Regions from separate parts of the Chromobacterium sp. Ag138 genome, predicted to be linked through region 2. Evidence: riboswitches for the same ligand, from Rfam matches in the RefSeq annotation. Region 2 holds a riboswitch; the other holds the start of a gene.
The links. Region 2 has a riboswitch for glycine ahead of ACY3GB_RS00160 (trimeric intracellular cation channel family protein). Riboswitches for the same ligand answer to the same signal wherever they lie in the genome.

Region 1: it holds a riboswitch for glycine, as region 2 does, so the genes downstream of both, gcvT (glycine cleavage system aminomethyltransferase GcvT) here and ACY3GB_RS00160 (trimeric intracellular cation channel family protein) in region 2, are expected to answer to the same signal.

The regions. Positions count from the first base shown of each region.
Region 1 is NZ_JBUPWA010000001.1:1,723,573-1,729,922, reverse strand. It holds gene cheD (chemoreceptor glutamine deamidase CheD) at 1-467, shown strand, start outside; gene fdxA (ferredoxin FdxA) at 536-859, opposite strand; gene gluQRS (tRNA glutamyl-Q(34) synthetase GluQRS) at 964-1,848, shown strand; gene ACY3GB_RS07750 (amino acid permease) at 2,182-3,465, shown strand; glycine riboswitch at 3,638-3,728, shown strand; glycine riboswitch at 3,743-3,841, shown strand; gene gcvT (glycine cleavage system aminomethyltransferase GcvT) at 3,883-4,971, shown strand; gene gcvH (glycine cleavage system protein GcvH) at 5,036-5,422, shown strand; gene gcvP (aminomethyl-transferring glycine dehydrogenase) at 5,515-6,350, shown strand, end outside.
Region 2 is NZ_JBUPWA010000001.1:29,834-36,183, forward strand. It holds gene ACY3GB_RS00140 (DEAD/DEAH box helicase family protein) at 1-987, shown strand, start outside; gene ACY3GB_RS00145 (LysE family translocator) at 1,090-1,707, opposite strand; gene ACY3GB_RS00150 (LysR family transcriptional regulator) at 1,772-2,683, shown strand; gene ACY3GB_RS00155 (TIGR02117 family protein) at 2,693-3,385, opposite strand; gene ACY3GB_RS00160 (trimeric intracellular cation channel family protein) at 3,584-4,198, opposite strand; glycine riboswitch at 4,350-4,447, opposite strand; glycine riboswitch at 4,452-4,537, opposite strand; gene ACY3GB_RS00165 (DUF3141 domain-containing protein) at 4,603-6,350, opposite strand, start outside.

The DNA.
Region 1 (6,350 bases), 1.7 Mb from region 2:
CGGTATGCCTGAGCGACCGCCTCTCCGGCGTGGCCGGCATGAACCACTTTTTGCTGCCTGAAGGCTCGCTGGACCTGGGGGCCGGCGAGTCCGCCGCCCGCTTCGGCGTCAATGCGATGGAGTTGCTGATCACCGACATGCAAAAGCTGGGCGCGATGCGCAATCGGCTGGAAGCCAAGATTTTCGGGGCCGGCAATGTGCTGGACGGCATGACGATGGTCAAGGTGGGGGAGCGCAACACCGATTTCATCCGCAGCTACCTGGCCAACGAGCAGATTCCCATCCTGGCCGAGGATTTATTGGGAGATTACGCGCGCAAGGTGTACTTCTTCACGGAGACGGGCAAGGTGCTGATCAAGAAATTGAAGCGTCCCAGCGCGGCGATCAAGCAAGAGCTGCCGTATCGCGGCCGCATCGTGGACAGTAACGAGGGTTCCAGGACCGGCGACATCGATCTGTTCATCTGAGCCGGCGAGCAGGCCCGAAACGAAAAAGGCGGCCGGAAGGCCGCCTCTGGTTTTGAGCGGAATGCGGATCAGCGCTCCAAATGGGGCAGCTTGTCCTTCACGTCGGCCCAGTCGGCGTGGTCGGGCAGCGGATCGACGCGCTCGACGATGCTTGGCCAGCGCTTGGCCAGCTCCGCGTTGAGCGCGATGAATCCTTCCTGGCCCTTGGGCACGTCGTCTTCCGCGTAGATGGCGCTGACGGGGCACTCGGGCACGCATAGCGAGCAGTCTATGCACTCGTCCGGATCGATCGCCAGGAAGTTGGGGCCTTCGCGGAAGCAGTCGACCGGGCAGACTTCCACGCAGTCGGTGTATTTGCATTTGATACAGGCATCGGTTACAACGTACGCCATTCGTGTATCCTCAGTAAAGCTGGATCGTGATTCGGGATAATCGTTATTTTAGCGATAAATTCCCTTTCTGACGCTCCGGCAAATCCCTCAAGATGTCCAATCCGATCTACCGGGGCCGTTTCGCCCCTAGTCCCACCGGTCTGCTGCACGCGGGTTCGCTCAGCACCGCCGTCGGCAGCTACCTGGAAGCGCGCAGCCGCGGCGGCGAATGGCTGCTGCGGATGGAGGATCTGGATCCTCCGCGCGAGGTGCCGGGCGCGGCCGACGATATCCTGCGCACGCTGGAGGCTTTCGGTTTCGAGTGGGACGGCGAGGTGGCATACCAGAGCCGCCGCCATGGCTTGTACCGCGCCGCGCTGGAACGGTTGGCCGCTGCCGGCCATGCCTACGCCTGCTGCTGCACCCGCAAGGAAATCGCCGCGCATGCCCGGCGCGGCCTGGATGGCTATGTTTACCCGGGCACCTGCCGGCGCGGCTGCCCCGACGGCCGCTTGGGCCGGGCCTGGCGCTTGGCCGTGGCCGGAGGGGAGCGGGTGGTGGACGACAGGCTGCAGGGCGCGTATCGGCAGGACCTGGCGCGCGACATCGGCGACTTCGTGTTGCTGCGCGCCGACGGCTTCTGGGCCTATCAGCTCGCGGTGGTGGTCGACGACGCCGATCAGGGCGTCACCGACATCGTCCGCGGCGCGGATCTGCTGGTGTCCACACCTCGCCAGCTGGCGGTTTACGACGCGCTTGGCCTGCCCGCGCCCGGTTATTGCCACCTGCCGGTGCTGACCAACGCGGCCGGCGAAAAATTGTCCAAGCAGACGCTGGCGCCGGCGATATCGACCCGCGACGCCGCGCGGCAGCTCGGCGCGACGCTCGAGCTGCTGGGCCATGCTCCGCCGGCCGGTTGCGAGAGCCTGGACGAGCTGTGGTGCTGGGCGGTGGCGAATTGGTCACTGCGCCGCGTGCCGGCCGGCCCGCTGCAACTCCCTCATTCCTGATGACTTTTCATGCGGATGACATAGGCATCTGTCCGCTAGCGGTTTTTTGTTGAAAAAAATCGTCAATGCGACATGTTTTTACGTCAAAACTGTGTTTTAATGCGCCCTTTTTTTGGCGCGGCGGCAGGCCGCACCCGGCTGCGGCGCAGCCGAGAGTCCCGGCTTCGGCTATCTTGAAGCCATGGCCCATAGGCTTGCCGATGCGGTTTTGACCTTTTCCGCATGTCTGACGCCGGGTGCGGCCACCCCGGCGCGCGATGCTTTCGTTCCCACGGAGAGCCAGGTTTGAACGAAAACAGTTCCACTAAGAAGAAGGGCTCGCTCGGAGTCTGGATGTGCACCGCCCTAGTGGTGGGCAATATGATAGGCTCCGGCGTTTTCCTGCTGCCGGCCTCGTTGGCGCCGTTCGGCGGCGTGTCGATGCTGGGTTGGCTGGTGACCTCCTGCGGCGCCATCTGCCTGGCGCTGGTGTTCGCCCGCCTGTCGGCCATCCTGCCGCGCGAAGGCGGGCCGTACGCTTACATCCACGCGGGTTTCGGCGATTTCGCCGGCTTCTGGATCGCCTGGGGCTACTGGATCGCGCTGTGGGCCGGCAACGCCGCGCTGGCGGTGGCGGCCACCAGCTATATGCAGGTGTTCTTCCCGGTGCTGGGGCACAACGAGCCGCTGGCCGGCGCCGTCGCCATCGGCCTGATCTGGATCGTCACCTGGATCAACAGCCGCGGCGCGCGCAGCTCCGGCGTGGTGGCGGTGGTGACCACGCTGCTGAAGCTGCTGCCGCTGGCTGCGGTCACCTTCATCGGCTTCTTCCATTTTCAGCCGGACAATCTGGCGTTCAACCCGCACAACAAGCCCCTGTTGTCCTCTCTGTCGGCGACGATGGCGCTGACATTGTGGGCCTTCCTCGGCCTGGAGTCGGCGTCGGTGCCGGCCGGCGACGTAGTGGAGCCGGAGAAGACCATTCCGCGGGCCACCGTGATCGGCACCCTGCTGGCCACCGTGCTCTACATCCTGTCCACGGTGTCGCTGATGGGCCTGATGCCGGCCGATGTGCTGGCCGCTTCGCAGGCGCCGTTCGCCGACGCGGCCAAGCTGATGTGGGGCGACTGGGGCTACTGGCTGGTGGGCTTCGGCGCGGTGGTGTCCTGCTTCGGCGCGCTCAACGGCTGGAGCCTGATGCAGGCGCACGTGCCGGCGGCCGCGGCCAAGGATGGCCTGTTTCCCCGCCGTTTCGACCAGCGCAACGCGGCCGGCGTGCCCATCTTCGGCCTGGTGCTGTCCAGCGCGCTGGTCACCATTCTGATGGCGATGAAGTATGCCGGCGGCGACAGCGGAGTGAAGATCTTCGAGTTCATCATCCTGCTGGCCACCGCCACCACGCTGCTGCCGTACGCGTTCTGCTCGATGGCGCTGATCGCCATCATGCTGATGCGCGGCAAGGAGTTCACGGCCAAGGATTACATCGCGCCCGGTTTCTTCGCCGGCATCGGCTTCGTCTACTCGCTGTGGGCGCTGTACGGCTCCGGCGCCGACATCGTGATGTGGGGCATGCTGCTGTTGCTGATGGGCCTGCCCATCTATGTCTGGCAGTTGAAGGAGCGGTTTGCCGCAGATTGACCGGCGTGCCGATCAGTGAAAAAGCGCAGCGCGACAGCCTGCGCTTTTTCGTTTTCGAACCATTTCGACGTATGAAAATGAGCGGTTTTTTTCCTTGAAAAACATTTATTCAGACTGTTTGATATAGAAATAATATTGGCTTGCCAAGGCCCGGATATTGACACCATAATCGCCGGATCATACAGGAGAGAGCGGCTTTTCGGCCGCCGCCGAAGGCGCAAGCGCACCCGCAATCGCTCAGGCAAAAGGACTGTATCATCGGGCCGGCGGCAGCCGGTTCGCGCAATCTGGAGAGCGGCGTCCGCGCGACGCCCACCGAAGGGGCTAACGGCTTATCCGGCCGGAAAATCTCAGGTGCAGGGACAGAGGGGTGTGGTTGATAGAGGATATCCACACTTTGCTCGAAGGAACCGCGCCATGACGGCCCCGAAACGTACTCCGCTGTATGAAGCCCACCTCGCCGCCGGCGCCAAGATGGTCGATTTCGCCGGTTGGGAAATGCCCATCCATTACGGTTCCCAGCTGAAAGAGCACGAAATCGTCCGCAGCGACGCCGGCATGTTCGACGTCTCCCACATGACGGTGATCGACATCACCGGTTCCGACGCCAAAGCCTGGCTGCAAAAACTGATCGCCAACGACGTGTCCAAGCTCGGCTTCGAGGGCAAGGCGCTGTATTCCGGCATGCTGACCCCGGAAGGCACCGTCGTCGACGACCTGATCGTTTATCTCACTGCTTACGGCTACCGCATGGTGGTCAACGCCGGCACCACCGAGAAAGACCTGGCCTGGATGGAAGCCCAGAAGGCCGGCTTCGACGTGGCGCTCAAGGTGCGCCGCGATCTGGCGATGCTGGCGGTGCAGGGCCCCAAGGCGATTGAAAAAGTCTGTTCCATCAAGCCGGAGCTGGCCGAAGCCATCCGCGCGCTGAAAGTATTCCAGGGCCTGCCGCAGGGCGAGTGGTTCTACGCCCGCACCGGCTATACCGGCGAAGACGGGCTGGAAATCATGGTGCCGGCCGACCAGGCCATCGCCTTCTTCAATCAATTGCAAGCCGTCGGCGTGTCGCCGATCGGCCTGGGCGCGCGCGACACGCTGCGCCTGGAGGCCGGCATGAATCTGTACGGCCACGACATGGACGAGACCGTGTCGCCGCTGGAAGCCGGCATGGGCTGGACCATCGCCTGGGAGCCGGCCGAGCGCAAGTTCAACGGCCGCGAGGCGCTGGAAGCGCAAAAGGCCGCCGGCGTGAAGATGAAGCAGGTGGGCCTGGTGCTGGAAGGCCGCGGCGTGCTGCGCGAAGGCCTGAAGGTGGTGGTGGAGGGCGTCGGCGAAGGCGTGATCACCAGCGGCACCTTCTCGCCGACGCTGAAGCACTCGATCGCCATCGCCCGGGTGCCGGCCGCCACCGGCGCCGCCGCCCAGGTGGACCTGCGCGGCACGCTGACCGATGTGCGCGTGGTGAAGATGCCTTTTGTCCGCAACGGCAAGAAAGTTTTCGAATAATCGGGCAGCGCCTCGAGGCGACTGCCGTCACCATTGATCTGATCTTAAGCTGGAGAACTTCAAGATGAGCAACATTCCCGCCGAACTGAAATACGTCGACAGCCACGAGTGGCTGCGCCTGGAAGCCGACGGTTCCGTCACCGTGGGCATCACCGCGCACGCGCAGGAATTGCTGGGCGACATCGTCTTCGTCGAGCTGCCGAAAGTCGGCGCGCATCTGGCCAAGGATGAGCAGGCCGGCGTGGTGGAGTCGGTGAAGGCCGCTTCCGACGTCTACTGTCCGATCGCCGGCGAAGTGCTGGCCGTCAACGAGGAACTGGAAGGCGAGCCGGAACTGGCCAACAGCGATCCGTACGGCGACGGCTGGTTCTTCAAGATCAAGCCGGCCAACGCCACGGATCTGGATGGCCTGATGGACGCCGCCGCCTACGCCAAGGAAATCGGCGCCTGATAGCCTGACCGCCCCGCCGTCGCAAGACGCCGGGGCGTTGTTTTTCCCGGCGCGGCCTCGCGCAGGCCGCCGCAAAGAAGGAAGTCCCAAGCATGTCGCTCTCCGAACTCTTCAATCGCCACGAATTCCTCGCCCGCCACATTGGCCCGTCCGACGCCGAGCGCGCCGAGATGCTGGCCGCCGTCGGCGTGCCGTCCATCGACGCGCTGGTCGACCAGACCTTGCCGGCCGACATCCGCCTGAACCGCCGCCTGGATCTGCCGTCGCCGCAGCCGGAAGCGGAGGCGCTGGCCGCGCTGAAGGCGGTAGCAAGCAAGAACGTGGTCAACAAGTCCTTCATCGGCCTGGGTTACTACCCGGTGCTGACCCCTACGGTCATCCTGCGCAATGTGCTGGAAAATCCGGGCTGGTACACCGCCTATACCCCGTATCAGGCCGAGATCGCCCAAGGCCGTCTGGAATCGTTGCTGAACTTCCAGCAGATGGTGATCGACCTGACCGGCCTGGAAATGGCCAACGCGTCCCTGCTGGACGAGGCCACTGCCGCCGCCGAAGCGATGGCGATGGCCAAGCGCGTCTCCAAGTCCAAGTCCGTCAGCTTCTTCGTCGACAGCCGCGTGCTGCCGCAGACGCTGGACGTGATGAAGACCCGCGCCAAGTACTTCGGCTTCGAGCTGGTGCAAGGCCATCCGGAAGAGGCCGGCAACGGCGATTACTTCGGCGCGCTCTTCCAGTATCCGGGCGAAGCCGGCGACCTGATCGACCTGACCCCGCACATCGCGGCGATCAAGGCCAAGGGCGGCGTGGTCGCCGTCGCCGCCGACGTGATGGCGCTGGTGGCGCTGAAGTCGCCGGCGGAAATGGGCGCCGACATCGCGCTGGGCAACACCCAGCGCTTCGGCGTGCCGATGGGCTTCGGCGGCCCGCA
Region 2 (6,350 bases):
GAGCGCGTGGCGCTGATGAATCTGGATAATTTCGTCGTCCGCCCGCAGCGCCGTTACGTGGAAAAATACGCCGCGGCAGAAGCCTGGGAGGTGCTGAGCCAAGAGGCGCGCGCCGAGCTGGCCGACAAGGTGGCGAATCTGCCATCTGCGCAGGAAGACAACGACGAAGACGCCAAGCGCTTCGACATGCTGGCATTGCGCGCCCAGTTGGCCATTCTGCAGGCGGCGCCGGAGTTTGCCAGCCTGCGCGAAAAAATCCAGACCATAGCCCAGGAGCTGGAGGGGCAGATGGCGATACCCGCCATCAAGGCGGAAATCGTGCTGATTCAGGCCGTGGCCAGCGACGACTGGTGGCAGGACGTGACCGTACCCATGCTGGAACAGGCCCGCCGCAAGCTGCGCGCGCTGGTGAAGCTGTTGCCCAAGGGCAAAAAAAAGGTGGTTTACACCAACTTTGAAGACGAGCTGGGCGAACTCTCCACCATCGAGCTGCCGCAGGTGACGGCTGGCCTGAATATGGCCAAGTTCAAGGATAAGGCCAGAGCCTTCTTGCGCGAACATGAGCACCATCTGGCTTTGCAGCGCCTGCGCCGCAACCAGGCGCTGACGCCAGCCGACCTGGCGGAGCTGGAAGGCATGCTGCGGCAGGCGGGCGGCTCGCCGCAGCTGATTGACGAAGCCAAGGCCAAGAGCCATGGTCTGGGCATTTTCATCCGCTCACTGGTGGGTCTGGACCGCGAGACCGCCATGCAGGCCTTTGACGAATTTCTCAAGGCGTCTTCTTCCACTGCCACGGCCAGCCAGATCGAGTTCATCCAGCTGATTGTCCGCGAGTTGACCGAAAACGGCGTGATGGAGCCCAGCCGCTTGTTCGAATCGCCATTCACCCATGTGAGTGCCAGCGGCCCCTTGGCTTTGTTTCCGCATGCCACTCTCCAGCGCATCATCGCCGTGCTGGACGATATCAAGCGCAAAGCGGCGGGGTAAGCGGGCGCGGGCAGTGTTTCCTAAGTTTTTCCGCTTGCGGATCCATGGCTTGACCGGTATCGCCAACTCCAGCGATGCCAGTTTCCAATAGGCGCGCTCAAACTACTGCGGCATGCCCATCAGCGCCAGCGCCGCGCCGAAACCAATCAACAGAGCGCCGAAGGCGCGATCAATCCAATGCCGCTTGGCCAACAGCCGGGCTCGCACTCGCTCGGCTGAAAAGCATTGCGCGACCAGCGCGAACCAGATTGCGTGGATGATGGCGATGCATGCTCCGTACGCCATTTGTCTGGAGGGCGGCGTGCCTGCGCTGACGATTTGCATGAACAGACTGACGACGAAGATGGACGTCTTGGGGTTCAGGGCGTTGGTGAGAAAGCCGGTGCGCAGCGCCGCCAATGCGGAAAACGAAGAGGCGGCCGATGATTCCGTGGCGTTTGAGGGGCGCGCGCGCAGCATTTTCATGCCCAGCCAGAGGAGATAGGCGGCGCCCAGCAGTTTGAGGAAGCCGAACAGCCAGGGCGACTGATGGAGCAATACGCCGATGCCGACCAGGGTGTAGGCGACATGAACCAGCACGCCTAGGCTGATTCCCAGCGCGGTGAGCCGGCCCGCCTGTCGGGACAACAGTGCGCTATTGCGCGTGACCATGGCGAAGTCCGGTCCTGGACTGATCACGGCTAAAATGCTGATTGTGATTACAGCTAACCATTCAGTCATGGCTTATGATTCCTTTCTGGATAATGTTGCCAATCATATCGATAGTCATGGTTGAAAAATAACGATGAATTCTGACGAATATGGTGAGTTCAGCTCACAGATAAAGCGGGATCGCCTGCCATCACTGATGGCCTTGCGTTGCTTTGAGGCGGCGGCGCGCAGCGAGAGCTTCACGCGCGCGGCTCAGGAACTGTGCCTGACGCATGGCGCGGTCAGCAGGGCCGTGCGTGTGCTGGAGGAGGACTTGGGGACGGCCTTGTTTCATCGGCGCAGCCGCAGGGTATTTCTGACAGATGCGGGGCGAAGCCTGGCATTGGCGGTTCGCGAGGGCTTGGATGTGATGGGGCGGGCGGTGAGGGAAATTCGAGCCGGCTCGGAAAAGGAAAAGCTGTGGACCTTGTCTTGCGAGCCGACGCTGTTGATGCGTTGGCTGATTCCCCGCTGGCCCGATTTTCAGTCCAGCTATCCGGATGCCAAGGTGCGCTTGGCTGCTGGCGGCGGCCCGTTCGCATTTGGTGACGGAATCGATTTGGCGATCCGGCGGGATGACTTTCCATGGGGGGAAGGCTGGCATGCCGAGCCGCTGTTCGAGGAAAGAGTGGGCCCGGTTTGCCATCCGGATCGAACGTGCGCCTGGTTTGCAGCAGACGGTTTAAAGGTGGATGCGCCCATATTGCATGCGCGAACCCGGCCCGCGGGCTGGGCGGAGTGGTCGGCCAGCGCCCATTGCGAGCCGTCCGTCGGAGAGGGGCAGTGGTTCGAGCATTTTTATTTCAGTCTGCAGGCGGCGGTAGCGGGACTGGGGGTGGCGATCGGTCCCTGGCACTTGGTCAGGGATGATCTGGAGAGTGGACTGCTGGCTGCGCCGCTGGGTTTCGTCGGCGATGGTTCGCGTTATGTGCTGCTGTCGCCGGAGCCGTTCAAGCCAGGCGGTTTCGCCGCGGATATGCTGGCTTGGCTGCGGGGCATGGCTTGAGAATTCCTTTCATTTCTCCAACTGCCAAAACAAGGGCTGGACGAAAGGGGACCACAGCGCGGTGCGCACGCCGGCCTCGGCCAGCGCGTCGCGCGTCCATTGGTTGCAGGTGACGATGGGGTTGTAACGGCCTCGGGCGGCGTAGAAGGCGTCGTTGTCGCCGTAGTGGTGTCCGGTTTCCTGCAAGGCCCGGCCGTGGGCGTTGAGCGGCGCGCTTTGGCGGATGAAGTCCGCCAGCCGGAGGTATTGTTCCGGGCTGATCAGGATGCGCCGGGTGTCCTTGCCTTCCTTGGGCTGGGGCAGGTATTCCACGTGCAGCACGCTTTGGTCGAACGCCAGCGCGGCCAATGCCTTGCCGGCGCTCAGGTCTTCCCAGTTTTGTATGGTCAGGAAGAATACTTTGCTGCCCCAGCCGATGGAGATGTAGGGCGAGCGCGCGTACAGATCGGGGCGGCGGACGTGTGCCGGAGGAAAGGCGGTAGTCCAGTCCATCGCTTCGGTCTTGACCGGCATGATCAGGCTGGTGTGCACGCCATTGCTGTCCAGATAGATGGGGATGCCGTCCGCGGGCGGGGTCCAGCCGCGGTTGCTTGGCAGCAGGCCCAGCGCCAGCGCGGCGAGCAGATAGCAGATCAAGAGCGCGCAGATGGCCAGCGGCAGACGCAGGATAAGGCGGCGAAAGGCGGGGCCGGAAATGTGCATGGTGATGTCGATTTGTCCGGGGCGGGATATCAGGGGCTTCTTATTTACATTGGGTGAATGGCATGTGTCAAATATCCATTGTCATTTGCGCGCGGTTATGGGGCTTAGGGCAAGACAGGTCCAGAGCCTGCGGCGCCGCGGCGCGGATGCCCGGGATGCGAAACACCCCGCCTGGGCGGGGTGTTTGATTAGGATGGCTCAGTGGTGATCGTGCCGGTAGGCGAACACCGGCAGCTGCCATTCGCGCCACAGCGCGACCAGGCGCAGCGCCAGGCCGAAGGCGAAGCTGGCGATCACGTTCCAGTCGTGGGGCATGGCCAGATGGTTCAGGCCCAGGTACAGGATGGCCACCAGCAGCGACACGCTGGCGTACAGCTCGCGACGGAACACGATGGGCACGCGGTTGCACAGCACGTCGCGCAGGATGCCGCCGGCGATGCCGGTGATCATGCCGGCCATCACGACGATGACCGGGTGGTAGCCCATGCCCAGCGCCACGTCGCAGCCTATGATGGTGAACGCTACCAGGCCCAGCGCGTCCAGGATCAGGAACAAGCGGTTCAGGTGGCGCATGTAGCGGGCGACCAGAACCGCTGCCAGGCCGCCGGCCACCACCAGCAGCACGTATTCCGGATGCTGGGTCCAGCCTATCGGATAGCGGCCCAGCACGATGTCGCGCACGGTGCCGCCGCCCAGCGCGGTGAGAAAGGCGATGACGGCTACGCCGAAAATGTCCATGTGGCGGCGGCCGGCCGCCAGCGCGCCGGTCATCGCTTCCGCGGTGATGGCGATCAGGTAGATCAGGGTCAGCATGATGAAATCTTATGGGGGTGGAACGATGGAATGCCCGCCGGCGCGACGGCGCGCGGATGGCGGAAAACGGAAATGAGGCGCGAGAGGCTCGCGCCGAGGCATGGATGAGCGGACAAGGCAAACTCCTGGACGGTTTCCGGGTTGGGTAACAGCCTCTCCCCTTGTCCTTTTACCTGAGAGTTGCGCGGCCTTTGGCCGCTTGCCCCTTCGGTGGGCCGCGCGCGGCGGCCTCTCTCCAATCGGCTTGAATCGATACTGCGCTGCGGTACGTTTGCCTGAGCGATTATGGGAGCTTGCGTCTTCGGCGGGGGCATGGCCCCTCTCTCCCGCAGAGCTGGAATATTAGCTTTCGCTATTGCAATAGTCAATGCGGGAACCGAGTCGCCCCGGTTCCCGCGCATGGCTTACGCCTTGCCTCGCTTGCCGGGCGCGGAAGCGGCTGGCGCCTGGCCGTTGGCTTTGCCCGCAGGCTTTCTCGCGACGCTTGTCCACGCGGCAGGTTTGGCTATTGGCTTGATTTCGTCCGACGTTGGCTTCGGCGCCGCGGGCTTGGCGGTTTTCCCAGGGGTTTTGGCTGCCGGCGAGGGTTTTGCTGTGGCCGGTTTGCCTGCTGCCGGCTTGACGGTTTTCGCCGATGGTTTGGCAACGGGCACCGGCTTCGCCGGGGCGGGTTTGCTTGTCGCTGCCTTTGCAGAAACGGCTTTGCCGGCGACAGGTTTGGCCGCGGGGGGATAAACGGCGAGTGCGGCCTCGGCAGGGACCGGCGCATCGGCCGCAGTCTCCGCTTCCGTCCTGATTGGGGAAGATGCGGCGCGGATCGCGGCGGCGGTGTCGAGTTCCAGCGTCTTGGCCACTTGGTCCAGCCGCGCCTGGTGCTCGGCCGGGATGGGGCCGTTCAGCGCCAGCAGATCGCGGGCCAACAGCCAGGCTTGATGGCGGCGGCGGGCATCCGGCAGCAGCAGGGGCAGGCCGCGCAGCGCGCGCGGCGCGTCCAGCCGCACCAGCGCCACCTGGTGGCGGACGATGTCCTTCAACTGCATCAGCGTCAGCGGATACTCGTGGCGCACGTCGCGCATCACCCGGCGGATGGCGTTGAAGGGCCGTTCGTCCACCACGCCTATGCCGATGCTGACGTAGAGCAGCAGCCGCACAAAGCCGTCGGCCAGGGTGCCTTGTTCGAAGCTGGGATCGAGCGCTTCCCGTTTCAGGCGGGCCAGTTCGCGGCTTTCCCAGGTCAGCGCCTGGCTGCGCGGCTCGCCGGCCGGCGCGACGCCGACCAGGGTGGCCAGCTGCGGCGATTCGTAGATCGCGCGGAACAGTTGCTCCTGGGCGGCGTCGCGCAGGTCGCGGTAATGGTCGAGCGACTGGACGATGAAGCCGGACACCTGCTCCTGCCACAGCCACAGCGGATTGTCGGCCGCTACCGGCCGGCGCTGCTCGCGCACCTTGTCGGCCAGCTCCGGCAGCCACCACAGCCATGGGTTTTTCGGCGATATCAGCGTCCGCTCCAACCGCGCGGGGTGCAGCTCGCGCAGCAGGCGGGCGCTGGCTTCGTTGCTGGCGGCGCGCAGCGCGGGAGAGACGTAGCGGTCGTACAGGCCCTGGTTGATCTCGGATACCCGTTTCACCACTTCGAAGGCGCGCTCGTCGTCGCGGCCGTCGTCCAGCGCCAGGATGTCGGAGACGTCGCGGGCTTCGAAGCGGATGATGTAGCGGCCCTCGATGTACTCCTGGCCTGGCGCGTCCGGCGCGATGTCCTCGATGACGGCCTCGTACAGCCCAGGCGCCAGCACGTCGATCAGATCCAGCGCGCTGGCGAATTCGCTGTGCTCCTTGTTGGCGACGCCGGCGGAGACGAATATGCCGAGGTGGCCCACCTTGTTGTGCAGGCAGTAGACGATGGTCTGTTCATTGTTGCGGATGTCCTCCGCGTTGTCGTACAGATCGGCGATCCAGTTCAGCGCCTGTTGCGGCGGGGTGATGTTGTCGCCCCAGGACGCGAACACCATGATGGGCGAGCGGATGTTGCGCATGTCCACCCGGGCCTTGCCGTCATGGCTGGTAATCTTGCCGTGAACCAGCTCGTTGCCGACGAACAGCTTTTGGGTGATCCACTCCATTTCCGCCTTGTTCAGCAGGTAATGGCCGCCCC